3 regions of the Bacillus sp. XB1 genome follow, and region 2 is predicted to be linked to each of the others. Evidence: riboswitches for the same ligand, from Rfam matches in the RefSeq annotation. Region 2 holds a riboswitch; each other region holds the start of a gene.
What was found. A riboswitch is a leader RNA that binds a small molecule or an ion and turns the genes downstream of it on or off. The one in region 2 is predicted to bind thiamine pyrophosphate.
Positions count from the first base shown of each region.

Region 1: another riboswitch for thiamine pyrophosphate. It lies ahead of tenA (thiaminase II); the one in region 2 lies ahead of thiT (energy-coupled thiamine transporter ThiT).
Region 3: another riboswitch for thiamine pyrophosphate. It lies ahead of thiM (hydroxyethylthiazole kinase); the one in region 2 lies ahead of thiT (energy-coupled thiamine transporter ThiT).

Region 1 covers NZ_JBNRIL010000001.1:2,908,796-2,913,595, forward strand. Annotated here, with positions in the region: gene ACK1U5_RS14965 (ABC transporter substrate-binding protein) at 1-228, opposite strand, end outside; gene ACK1U5_RS14970 (ABC transporter permease) at 225-977, opposite strand; gene ACK1U5_RS14975 (ABC transporter ATP-binding protein) at 977-1,726, opposite strand; gene tenA (thiaminase II) at 1,695-2,390, opposite strand; TPP riboswitch at 2,476-2,579, opposite strand; TPP riboswitch at 2,640-2,751, opposite strand; gene ACK1U5_RS14985 (SH3 domain-containing protein) at 3,021-4,175, shown strand; gene ACK1U5_RS14990 (hypothetical protein) at 4,181-4,513, shown strand; gene ACK1U5_RS14995 (DUF3965 domain-containing protein) at 4,754-4,800, opposite strand, start outside.
Region 2 covers NZ_JBNRIL010000002.1:61,078-65,877, reverse strand. Annotated here, with positions in the region: gene feoB (ferrous iron transport protein B) at 1-807, opposite strand, end outside; gene ACK1U5_RS15535 (FeoA family protein) at 804-1,031, opposite strand; TPP riboswitch at 1,226-1,327, shown strand; gene thiT (energy-coupled thiamine transporter ThiT) at 1,414-2,082, shown strand; gene ACK1U5_RS15525 (sensor histidine kinase) at 2,291-4,141, opposite strand; gene ACK1U5_RS15520 (response regulator transcription factor) at 4,138-4,800, opposite strand, start outside.
Region 3 covers NZ_JBNRIL010000005.1:108,885-113,684, forward strand. Annotated here, with positions in the region: gene topB (DNA topoisomerase III) at 1-1,880, opposite strand, end outside; TPP riboswitch at 2,107-2,216, shown strand; gene thiM (hydroxyethylthiazole kinase) at 2,289-3,098, shown strand; gene thiE (thiamine phosphate synthase) at 3,114-3,773, shown strand; gene ACK1U5_RS24665 (anaerobic C4-dicarboxylate transporter family protein) at 3,888-4,800, opposite strand, start outside.

The DNA of each region.
Region 1 (4,800 bases), on a different contig from region 2:
ATCAGTCGGATTAGAAGGGAATTTAATATTTACCTTTACACCTTCTTCTTTAAAGTATCCTTTTTCAATTGCTGCATAGATAAAGCTATGTACCGCATTTGGATACCAATCTAACATGACTGTTATTTCTTTCTCTTTTTTACTTTTGTCTGATGCTGAATTACTCGAACATCCTGCAATTATTGCAATTAATAATGTAAACACAAAGATGCGCTTTAAAAATTTCATGAATACTTCCTCCAACTAATGAATTTCTTTTCTAATATGGAAATAATTACGACGAAGAAAATAGCTAATAATGATAACAATACAATAGGTGCAAATACGCCAGCTCCATCTAACTGCGTCATCATTCTCTTACTGAAATATCCAAGCCCAGCTTGTGCACCGAGCCATTCTCCAATTGCTGCTCCGATAACACTAAGCGGAACTGCAATTTTTAAAGCTGAGAAAAAATAAGGAAGAGCAGATGGCAACTTTAATTTGAGAAAAATATCTCTTTTTGTTGCTCCATATGTAACTAAGAGCTCCTCCCATTCTTTTTTCGTACTACGCAGTCCATCATACGTATTGACCGCAATTGGGAAAAACGTAATTAAAACTGTGACAACAACCTTACTCCAAATTGTGTATCCAAACCATAAAACAAATAGCGGAGCAAGCGCAGTAATCGGAATCGTTTGTGAAGCAACTAATAATGGATAAAATGCTCTCTCCATCCATGTACTCGCATTCATTAACATCGCTAGCCCTACACCTAATACGATAGAGATAACAACACCTATTAAAACGACGTATAACGTTGCAGGTAAATGAACTGTAAATAATATGTCTTTTAGTTTCCATATCTTCATTACAATCGCAGAAGGTGACGGTAAAATGTACATCTCATCTACAATTCTTGCTCCTATTTCCCACACAGCTAGTAAAATACTAGAAAGTGTAATAGCAGGAACTAATTCTTTCAATCGGTTCATCACACAAGTACCTGCCTTTGTAACATACTAAGAAGCTCATCTTTCAGCGCTAATACTTCCGGTTTATATAAATCTTTTCGTGTTCTGTTATGATCAAGCGGTACAGTCCGCTCAGTCAAAGTCGTTATCGGCTGCTGTTCCACTACTAAAACTCGGTTTGAAAGAAATAACGCTTCTTCAACATCATGAGTAATGAATAAAATTGTTTTTTCCCACTCTTGCCATTGTTCAAACAACCATTCTTGCAAAGAGGTCTTCGTTAAAGCATCCAACGCACTAAATGGTTCATCTAACAGCAATATTTCCCCGCCTGTTAATAAAGTTCGAATAAAAGATACACGTTGTCTCATACCACCAGATAAATCTTTCGGATATTTTTTCTCATACCCTTGCAAACCAAATTTATGTAACAGTTCCTTTGCCTTTACTTGTGCTTCTTTCTTCTGTACACCTTGGCACTCTAGCGGCAGGGCAGCATTCTCAATAATTGTTCTCCACGGCAAAAGCATATCTTTTTGCGGCATATATCCTACAGGATGGTGCTTTGTTTCTGTCAGTTCTATCTGTCCAGTACTTACCTTTTCTAGACCTGTAATAAGGCGAAATAAAGTACTTTTCCCACATCCACTCGGTCCGATAATACTGACAAACTCTTTCTCATGTATAGAAGCATTTAATTCATGGATGATTGGTTTCTCATCGTAATGAAAAGAAACATTATGAAACTGTAGTATGTTCTTGCTCCTCAAATCCCCACATCTCCTTACGATAGGACATATCCCAGAATAAATATTCAAATCGACTGGAATATAAGAAAATCTCCTCTAATCTTTCTAGTTCTGTCTCAGACTTTCCAACTGCCATTTTATTTAATAAATCTATTAACCAAATACACAGATTACCGTATTCTTCCGAACTATATCCTTGAATCCACTCACCAAAAAACTCATGATCTCTTGCTCCAGGAATATCATTTAAACGCTTTCCAATTTCCCAATAGCTCCACATACATGGAAGAAGCGCTGCTATTAATTCCGCAAGTGTGCCATTTTGAGATACAGACATCATGTAATTTGTATAAGCTAAATTTTTAGCAGATGGTTTCGCAGACTCTATCTCCTCTATAGAAATTCCAAGTCTTTTTGCATATTGTTTATGGATTGTCATTTCGCCATTTAATATTCCATCAATTTGTTCAGCGAACTTTCCCATTACTTGTGGATTCGTTGCTTTTACAACACCAATCGCATATAACTTTGCATAATCTAGCAGATATAAATAATCTTGAATAATATAATACTGGAATTTATCTTTTTCTAACGTGCCATCTCCCATACCCACTACAAACGGATGATTATGACTCATCTCCCAAACCGGTTGCACAGTTTCTAATAATCTATCGCAAAATTTCATTTCTCTATCCCCTTTCAATATATGTATCTAAATAAAAAACCACTTCTATATATAAGAAGTGGTTACAGCAAATAAAGTTATACATTTATTCGATGTTCCACTTCCCTTCGCTAGTATTACCTAGATCAGGTGTTGTAAGGGTTAAGGATTATTCCTCTCTCAGCAAATCAAGCACCCCTAGTGGTTTCAATATGAAATTTTTAAATAAAAAAGCCCCGTTTCTATACGCAAAGAAACGGGGACTCATTGTTAGTGTCCGAATTGCTTCCCTACGCTAGCATAATCTAGATCAGGTAATAAAAAGGATCAAAGGCTTACGGCCTACTCTCAGCTGGCAACACCAGCTCTCCTAGCAAACTATAAAATTATCACTGTCAGTATAACACCCTAATAAGACATCATCAACTTTTTTAATTTTCTTAATTATCAACATAATATCAAAGTTATACAATACATACATTCTATTTTAGAAAATAAAACCCCAATTAATTGCATAAGAAGGAATCATTATCCTCAAAAAATTTATTTTTATATTGATTTCATATTACATTTATGTGAATACACCCACTATATTATATCTTTATACTATAATAAAATTACAACTATACAACTAGAGGAGGTCTCTATTCCATGAATATGAAAGCTACTGCTTTAACAGCAACTACTGTAGCGATTGCTTCTTTACTTCCTTCTATGGGTGAAACAAATGTACAAAAAGCAAACGCTGAACAATTATCTAATATTAAAACTGGGTATGTCAAAGTCGATCAAGTAGCATTACATACAGAAGATAACGTAAAAAGCACATCAATTGATACAATTCGCTTTAATACAAAAGTGAACATCCTTGAAACAACTAATGAGTGGTATAAAGTATCTGTTCATAATAAAGTAGGTTATGTACAAAAAGATACTATTTTACTAAAAAACAAACTTCATTCTAATGATCAATACATCGTTAATGCTAATGCATTAAACGTTCGCTCTGAACCTAATTTAGAATCTTCCATTTTAGATGTATTACCAAATGGCAAGTTTATTACCGTTCAAGAAGATCAAGGCGAATGGTATAAAATATCGCATAATGGCCAAACAGGTTACGTACAAAAAGCATTCATCTCTAATGGTTCACAACCCTTAGTAAAAGGAATCACCGTTCAAAATAATACAAAATATACTGTTGCAACACCTAATCTAAATGTACGTAGCAACGCTAGTACAAGTAGCGCTCTACTCGGTTCATTACAAAACGGTACACAAGTACAAGTAGTAGAAACTGTAGGAACTTGGTATAAAATTCGTTTTGGCACAGGATACGGATATGTAGCAAAACACTATGTAGTACAAAATCAACCACAAGCTAAAACAGATCAACCTTCATCAATTCCAGCTGCTTTCAAATTCCCTGCTCAAGGAAGAATTAGCTCAACCTTTGATATACGCTGGGAACAAATGCATTATGGTATAGATATTGCCGCTCCAGGAAACGTCTCTATCCAAGCTGCTGCTGCAGGTAAAGTTGTGAAATCTTATTATTCAGCTAGCTATGGCAATGTTGTTTTCATTGCGCATCAAATCAATGGGAAATTATATACAACTGTTTATGCTCATATGAAGGATCGCACTGTACAAGCTGGTGATCAAGTACAAACTGGACAATTAATAGGTCATATGGGAAACACAGGTCATTCATACGGGCAACATCTTCATTTTGAATTACATAATGGAGAATGGAATTTTGAAAAAACAAATGCAGTAAATCCACTGCCATATTTAGTTAGGTAAATTGTATGCCACGCAATATACCTCTTATAATTGAATACGTAGCCTTTTTAGGTTTAATCTGCTGTTTAATCATTTACAATACAAACATTGTATTTTTATCTATTATTATTGCTTTTGTTGCATTAGAAATTATGATGGAATCATTTCAAGTGCAACTAAAACAAAAAATTGCCCATATTTATAATGCTATATTTCTTTTGAGTGCTCTCATAACAAATATAATTAGTAATGGCTTTTATTTATCTACTGTATTTCCAGTATTCTTTATGGCTGTTTTATTATTTGTAGCTAGATATATTAATGTCCCTTATAAACAAAAACAAGAACAAGAAGCTTAGAAAGAGGAGACACTGTGTACCAATCTTTCAAAGATACTCCAATAAAATACATATTGAATTTGTATAAGAAAGCCAATAATTTTTTTGGTATACAAGGAAGTTATACTGAACAACTTCTCCTATATGGAATGTTGTTTCTTGTCTTAATCACTTTCTCCTTGTTTTACTAACAAAAAAGGATCTCACATAAACTGGAGATCCTTTTTAATTTATATTAATTTTTCATATCGAAAATATTGTTTATCCACAAGCATATTTTTCATAAATAAAGCTCAGATTATATTTTT
Region 2 (4,800 bases):
AATTTTTTCTGAAAAAGGAATTTTTCCTTCTTTCTCATGCTTCATAACATTTGTTTTTAACTTTTCAATATACGCTTCACGAGTTTTGTAAATGTGCTCTTCTAACGTACAATCAAGTTTTCCTTCTAAGCGAGATCGAATGGCTATGAGTTCCTTATAAATTGGTAATGCTTTCATTTCTTTTTCTACTACTTCGTTATTGCTTAAAAATTGAAGTGCTAACCATCTCGGATGCTCGTAATTCACTGTCTCTAAAAGAGCAATTACTTCTCCAATTCCTTCATCCATTTGTACACCATATGAAATAAGGAATGGCTTTTTCTCTTTTTTGTCATTTTCTTTAAGAGTCGTAAGCAGTTCTTCACAGCCTTTTCCACTCCTTGCAACAACAGGAACGACTGTTACACCTAATAGTTCTGATAATCGTTTTACATTAATGACAATTCCTCTTTGCTTCGCCACATCAACCATGTTTAAACCAATTGAGACTGGCTTACCAAATTCAAGTAACTGCAACGTTAAATGCATATTTCTTTCAAACTGCGAGGAATCTACGATATTTAACATATGATTAAATTCTTCTGTTAATAGAAAGTTTGTTACAACACCTTCATCACGTGAAACTGGATTTAAATCATAAACACCTGGTAAATCAATTAATGTTCCTTGTCTATCTTTTAATTTACCAACCTTCTTTTCTACTGTTACACCGCTCCAGTTTCCTACATACTCATAAGAACCAGTAAGTGCATTAAATAATGATGTCTTCCCTGTATTCGGATTCCCTAGCAAAGCTACCTTATTCACGCTAATTCCACCTTTATCATTTTCGCGTCACAATGACGAATACTAATTAACTGTCCACGACACTCCAATGTACAAGGACCTTTAAACATCGCTTTCTGTTTCAGGCGAAGTTCGCTTCCTTCAGCAAGACCGAAAGCAGCTAGTCTACGCTTTAATAGCTGATCTAAAGACTGAATACTTTTTACTAACACTTTCTCTCCAATTTTAATATCTACTAAGCTCATAACCTTCCCCCTCAGAAGAGAATGATAATTATTTTCAAAAAAATTATACCACACCCAATTTCTCTTGTACTATACCCTTTTGCTTCATATTTATTAACATTTCGCTACAATTCTATTTCAATTATTGTCATACTGTATTCGTTTGCCATTCTCATCCATTTCGCTTACAATAAACAATAGCAAATAAAGAATCTCGTTATCACTGGGGGAGCCATGCCGCTGAGAGGGAACACTTCGTTCCGACCCTTCGAACCTGTTAGTTAATGCTAACGCAGGGATTGTGCAAACGTCCGAAATACATACCTCATTTTTATTTACGTATTTCGTATCCTCCTATGATATCTATTCTTTTTTGTACAACTTGGATTTAGGGGGAGACAACATGCGTAACACCAATTTACAAGCGATGATCGAATCTGCTATTCTTGCAGCCTTCGCCATGATTATCGATATTTTACCATTATCACTTAAACTTCCAACAGGCGGTTCTATCTCATTCGCTATGATTCCTATTTTTATTATTGCTTACCGCTGGGGCTTTAAATCAGCTTTCTTAGGTGGTTTAGTTTGGGGACTATTACAAATAGTCGTGGGGGATGCTTATATTTTAACACCTGTTCAAGCATTCATTGAGTACTTCATTGCCTTTGCTTTTATCGGATTTGCTGGCTTATTCTATCGTCCAATTCAAAAAGCACTTTTAACGTCTAATGAAAATAGTGAAGAACATTCAAGTTTAGGTAGTCGCAATGAAAAACCTTCAGCAAAACAAAACCATGGTAAGAAAATCCTTGTTTACATTATCCTTGCTACATTTGTCGGTAGCTTTGCTCGCTATTTCTGTCACTTTATTGCCGGTATTATTTTCTGGGGACAATATGCGCCGAAGGGTCAATCAGCTGTGTTATATTCATTAATCGTAAATGGAAGTACAATGCTTGGTTCTTTTATTTTATGTACAGTTTTACTTATATTTTTATTCCTCACTTCCCCACGCTTATTCAAAAGCATCAGTGCTTATCAAATGAATACACAAAAAAAGGGCGCTTAATGAGCGCTCTTTTTTCATATCGTAATATTAATTAAAAATACAATAAATGCGCAAAAGAAAATAAATACCATTATACTTAGCCAATTGCTATGCACGGTTCATCGACTCCTTACATAACCTCATTTTCTAACCAGATTATATCGCTTAAAAATAAAGATTAAGTAAAGATAATATGAAAATAAATTAAAAAAAGCGTAGCATGCATTATCTACGCTTTTTTCGGTAAGTAAAAGTAAAATAATACACCGTCTTCTGTATTTTTCACTCCATATTCAGCATCGTGTAATTCTAAAATATTTTTAGAAATAGCAAGCCCAAGTCCCGTCCCACCTTGTGAACGCTGACGAGCTGTATCCACGCGATAAAAACGATCCCAAATTTTATCTAATTGTTCTTCTTCAATGTGAGTACCTTTATTTTCAATACAAACTTTTATACGATCCTTCTCATCTATTGCAGAAATAATAATATCTTCTTTATTTGGTGTATAACGTATGGCATTCGTAATGAAGTTAACGATGACTTGTTCAATCCGGCCTTGATTTGCAATCACTTCAAATGAATGTATATTTTTATGAACATGAAGTTCTTTTTTCTCTATTTCCACAGATAGATGTTCACATATATCTTCAATTACTGTATCAATATAAAACGAAGACTTTTTCATTTTATATGTACCAGATTCAAATTTAGCTAGCTCAAGCATATCCAAAATTAAAGTATCCATTTTGTCTACTTCTCTCTCCATCGCTTGAAAATAATACTCTTTTTTATGCTCAGCTACCCCGTCTTTTAAAATGGAAATACAACTTTTCATAATACTTAGCGGTGTTTTTAATTCATGCGAAACACCAGAAATGAATTCTTTCCGTGTATTTTCTAACTTTCTTTCCTTTTCAATATCTTCTTCTAACTGTCCAATATGTGAATGGAGTTTATTTGATAGCACATTAATATTTTTCGATAAATCTCCAATTTCATCTTTTGAAATAATCGGTATTTTTTCTGTAAAATCTAATTGTGCTATTTTCTTCGTCGTATCATTTATTTTTAATAACGGTTTGGCAATTTGTTTTGAGTAATAGAACGAAGCTAAAAAAATAAGAACAACTACAAATGCAATGATATAGATGTAATAATCTTGCACCATTTGTACAGCTTCATCTACGGGCTGTAAAGAAGCCATCGCATAAATATATGTTACTGATCCGTCTTTTTCTATTGGCTTGATTAATAATTTATATTTAATATCATTTTTTTCATAGTCCATTGTTTGTGTTGTATATTGTATGGGCTTGCTCTCTTTTAATAATAAATTAGTTTGAAATTCTTTTATGCTATCTAAGAAGATGCCATTTTTATAAATTGGATTCACAGGACCTTTTACATCTGGTAACTGTACTTTTGTAACACGTCCTCCTATGTAAACGCCTAATTCCTGAGCAGCTTGCTCCTGAACAGCTGGTTTCTTTTCCTTAACAAGTTGTTCCTCAACTGCTCTCTTTTTCTCCTCATTTAATTTGCTCATTTTCTCATTAAATGCTTTTTCTAACGGTTTATTAGATCCACTTAAATTCTGCTTAGATAAAGAAAAAGAGAATGGAATAAAACTATCTTCTTTTCTCACTCCAGAAAAATAAATTTCTTGCCCTAAAAACTGCTCTGATAATTTATTATCAATTTCCTCTATATTGACGAGATTACCTAAGGGAATTTTAAATATTTGTTGTCCAAAGCTCTTTTGTTGCCTACGATCTATCGTTACTTCAAAATAAAAATCATCTGCATGTTTTAAATTCCCGTTCTTATCTAATGTCGTAATCCACGTATTATTTTCTCTTAAAAAGTCTTGCTCTAGTTTCTGAATTTCTTCTGCATTTCCTGCATAATTCAAATAATTCTTCTCAAAAGAATTTAAATTCACTTTAATATCTTCCACTTTTCGATTCGCATAATATTGTTTAAAAAATATCGTTTGTCCAATAAATATCGTCGCTAAAATCAACATACATAATGCTGTTGTAAGAGTAAATAATTTTAGTACAATTCCTTTCTTCATACATTCCCCTCAAATTTATAACCAGTTCGTACTACAGTTGTAATATACTTTGCTTTCTCTCCTAATTTATTTCTTAAATTACGAATATGGCTATTCACCGTTCGATCATCGCCAGCAAATTCATATCCCCAAATTCTTGAAATGAGTTGCTCTCGCGTTAAAACGATTCCTTGATTTTTCATGAAATACACCAATATTTCAAACTCCGTATGCGTTAAACTAACATCTGCCTCATCAACAGTAACAGTACGCGACGGAAAATGGACATGGATGCCATGAATCGATAACGTATCATCTTCGTTCTCTAAAGGTTTCTTCGATGCTTTTCTACTTTCTAATAATCGTTTCGCTCTTGCTAATAAAATTGGAGGACTATACGGCTTCGTCACATAGTCATCTGCTCCAAATTCAAAACCAAGTAACGTATCGTCTTCATCTACACGCGCCGTCAGCATAATAATAGGCACCTCGGACGTCTTCCTAATCCTTCGGCAAACAGACCATCCATCGAGTTCTGGCAACATGATATCTAAAATAACTAAATCAACCTCTTCTTCTTCAAATACAACTAAAGCCTCTTTCCCGTCCCTCGCTTCAAACACTACATATTGTTCACTTAAAAAATAATCTTTTAATATTTCACGTAATATGTCTTCATC
Region 3 (4,800 bases), on a different contig from region 2:
TTTCCATTTACTTCTAGCATTGGTTTACCGCAATCTGGACAAGACTTCGTTGAAATGTTGTCATGTTTATATTTCTTATCACTCGATTTAATTTCAGCAACAATTTCTTTCGTATAGTTCTTCATTTCCGAAATGAATACTTCTTTCTTTAATTTTCCTTTTGCAATTGCTTCAAGTTTTTGTTCCCACTCACCAGTTAGTGTAGGTGATTTTAATTCTTCTGGTACTAAATCAAGTAATTGACGACCTTTTGATGTAATGTGAATATCTTTACCACGTTTTTCAATTAAGAAAGAATTGAAAAGTTTGTCGATAATATCTGCACGTGTCGCTACAGTACCTAATCCACCAGTCGATTTTAACGTATCAGCAAGTTGTTTATTTTGCGTATCCATATATTTTGTAGGATTCTCCATTGCTGAAAGTAAAGTTGCTTCATTAAAGCGTGCAGGTGCTTTCGTTTGACCTGATGTTTGCATAAGTAACTTTACAGTTAATGTATCGCCCTTTTCAATGTGAGGTAGAATCTGCTCTTTTACGTCATCAGTTACATCATCGTCTTCAAATCGATTTTCGTATACTTCCTTCCAACCAGCATGTAAAATCGTTTTTCCGCGTGCAATGAATGTTTCATTGCCGACCTTTGTGCGTAACGTTAGTTGTTCGTATTCGAATGCTGGGAATAAAACAGCTAAGAAACGTTTTACAACTAAATCATAAATTTTGCGTTCTTTATCTGTGAATGCTGCGAAGTTAACGTATCCTTCTGTTGGAATAATCGCATGATGATCGCTTACTTTACTATCATCAACAAATGATTTGTTAGGTTTGATAGGCTTTTGTAATACTTTATGTGCGAAGGGACGGTATTCTCCAACACCACATGCTTTTAGACGTTCTGGAAGTGTTCCAACGATATCAGATGAAATGTAGCGTGAATCTGTACGAGGGTACGTTAGTACTTTATGCTGTTCATACAATTTTTGCATAATATTTAATGTTTCTTTAGCAGAGTAACCGAACTTTTTATTTGCATCACGTTGTAATTCAGTTAAATCGTAAAGACCAGGAGAGAATGACTTCTTCTGTTTCTTATCAATTTCCACAACAGCAGCATTTTGTTTATCTAAACTTTTTACAATACCATCGATTTTTTCTTTATTAAAACTACGGCTATTGCCATTTGCATCTTGCCAAGTAAGTTTGAGCTTCTCCATTGTTTGAGCTTCGATGCCGTAGTAAGTTTGAGCTTTGAAGTTCTTTATTTCATCCTCACGACTAGCAATCATAGCAACAGTAGGGGTTTGTACACGGCCGCAATTTAACTGGGCATTAAAGCGAGTCGTTAAAGCACGAGTTGCATTAAGACCGATATACCAGTCAGCTTCTGAACGTGCAACTGCTGAAGCATATAAATTGTCATATGCCTTACCTGGTTTTAAATTTGCAAAACCATCTTTAATTGCTTTATCGGTTACAGAAGAAATCCATAAACGTTTGATTGGTTTATTTAGCTTAACTTTATCGATAATCCAGCGTGCGACTAATTCCCCTTCACGTCCAGCGTCTGTTGCTACAATAATTTCATTTACATCTTTTCGAAGTAGCTGACTTTTTACAGCATTAAATTGTTTACCAGTTTGTTTAATAACCGTTAATTTCAAACGCTCAGGTAGCATCGGTAAATCTTCTAAATTCCACTTTTTATATTTCACATCATAACTTTCTGGATCTGCTAATGTAACGAGATGACCTAAAGCCCAAGTTACAATATATTTACTACCCTCAAGATAGCCGTTTCCTTTTTTATCACACTTCAGTACACGAGCAATATCTCGTGCAACGGAAGGTTTTTCAGCGATTACAACGCTTTTTGACATATTAAAAACATCCTTTCAAATTTCCATAAGTTAAATATAGCATACATCTTCTTGAGATTCAGTTTCGCTCCATATTTGATCGGTTTTTAGTGGGATGAACAAAACACTCACTGATTAAAGTTTCACTTGATTATGTTTATTGTTATATAGGTTGCTTCTATATTAAATAGAAAAGTAAAGAACTTGTTATTTTAGTAGAATAAGAGTAGACTTTGAAGTAGATGAATAATAAGCACATGGGAGTTTGTGGATGCAAACTGAGAGTATGACTAGTCCGTCATTGACCATTTGAACCTGTTGGATAATGCCAGCGTAGGGAGAGTGTAAAAGCACATGTTCAGGCACTTTGCGTACGCGCAAAGTGTCTTTTTGTGTATCTCCCATCATTATAGTTAGGAGATGAAAAGGATGAATATGAAAGAAATTAGTAAAGTAGTGGATTTGGTGAGAGAATCTAATCCGCTCGTTCATAATATTACAAATGTTGTTGTAACAAATTTTACTGCTAACGGTTTGTTGGCACTTGGAGCATCGCCTGTAATGGCGTATGCAAAAGAAGAAGTAGCAGAAATGGCTAGCATTGCTGGAGCGTTAGTATTAAATATGGGGACACTTCGTCCTGAAGAAGTAGAAGCGATGTTACTCGCGGGTAAATCAGCAAATGCGAACAATGTGCCAGTACTATTTGACCCAGTTGGTGCAGGAGCAACTTCGTATCGAACAGAAGTTGCGAGACATATTCCAGCCGAAATAGATTTAGCAATTATCCGCGGAAATGCGGCTGAAATAGCAAATGTTATTAATGAGAAATGGGAAATTAAAGGGGTAGACGCTGGTACTGGAAATGGCAATGTTGTAAGTATTGCAAGGCAGGCAGCAGATGAACTAAATACAGTTGCGGTCATTACTGGAAAAGAAGATGTTGTTACAGATGGAGAGAGAACTATTGTTATTCGAAATGGTCACCCTATTTTAACGAAAGTTACGGGAACAGGTTGTTTACTAACTTCTGTAATAGGAGCATTTGTAGCAGTGGAAAAAGATTATGTAAAAGCAGCAGTAGCCGCATTAACGTTTTATGGTGTAGCTTCGGAACTGGCAGCTGCTAAGGCGGTAGAAAAAGGGCCTGGTAGTTTCCAAATTGAATTTTTAAATCAATTAGCGAATACAACTTCAGGTGATATTGAGAAGTATGGGAAGATTGTGGAGTTAGAGTAAGAGGGAGTGAAAGAAATGGCACGCATTGAAATAGATAAAATGTCTAAGCTATTGCAAGTGTATTTTATTATGGGAAGTAATAACTGCACGAGGGATCCTTTAGCTGCATTGAAAGAAGCGTTAGATGGTGGAGTGACACTTTTTCAGTTTCGCGAGAAGGGGGAAGGTTCTTTAATCGGAGAAGATAGAGTGCGCTTTGCAAAAGAATTGCAGACGCTTTGTAAGGAATATAGTGTTCCTTTCATTGTAAATGATGATGTAGAATTAGCCATTGAATTAGATGCAGATGGTGTTCATGTTGGACAAGATGATGAAGGAATTACATCTGTTCGTGAAAAAATGGGAGATAAAATTATCGGCGTATCTGCTCATACAATTGAAGAAGCACGCTTTGCAATCGAAAATGGAGCAGATTATTTAGGCGTTGGACCTATTTTCCCAACGAGTACGAAAAAAGATACGAAAGCGGTTCAAGGAACGAAAGGGTTAGCTTATTTTAGAGAACAAGGAATTACAGTGCCAATCGTTGGTATTGGTGGGATTACAATTGAAAATACAGCGGCAGTTATAGAAGCGGGTGCGGACGGTGTTTCAGTTATTTCAGCAATTAGTTTAGCGGAATCTGCGTATGAAAGTACGAGAAAATTAGTTGAAGAAGTAAAGAGAAGTTTGTAGGGAAGGAAGTGTAGTATTTTAAGTGCTACATGAAGAAATAGACTGCCCAAAATTTAAACAAATATTTGATTAAAAAAGCACAAACCTTTTTAAATAAAGGTTTGTGCTTTTTCTTTAAAACATAATTGAAATTAAGAGCATTCCAATTCCGATAGAAGTAAATGTTGCAATTAGGCCCGGAATCATAAAACTATGATTTAATACGTATTTACCGATACCTGTTGTACCAGTACGGTCAAAGTTAATGGCAGCAACGATTGTTCCATAGTTTGGAATGAAAAAATATCCATTTACTGCAGGGAACATCGCAATCAGTAGCGCTGGTGGAATACCAAGAGATAGTCCAAGTGGCATTAAGGCACGAACTGTTGCTGCTTGGCTGTACAGTAAAATAGATAGAATGAATAGTGCGATAGCAAATAGCCAAGGTGCACTTGTTACTAAATGCTGAATCGATCCTTGAATCATATTTAAGTTTCCATTAAAGAAAGTATCTCCCATCCAAGCGATACCGAAAATAGCAACAACTGCTGTTGCTCCTGCTTTAAAGACGTTACCAGATACAATGCTTTCTACATTTGGTTTACAGAAAATAATAATAAGAGCCGCGATAGTTAACATAACCATCTCAATTGTGTTCGGCATGGAAAGACGGGCTAACTTCCCATCAACTATCCATCCTGGACGAAGTGCTTCAAATGAACCAAGAAGTACAACAAGGAAGGTTCCTACAAGGAAAAGGATAACTGATAATTTTGCGCCCTTTACACCTACAAATTCTTTTTTCTCTTCAAGCTTAGGAATTAATCCTTCTTTTAATCGTTTTAAGTATTCAGGGTCTTCATTTAATTCTTTTCCCATCTTACTAGCAACAAATGCAGCTATCATACAAGCGATGAAAGTAGAAGGGATACTTACTTTTAAAATATCTAATAAGGTGATTTTATAGTCAGCTAACATTGCTAAAAGTGCAACTGTTGCAGCTGATATAGGACTAGCTGTAATTGCTTGTTGGGAAGCAATTACG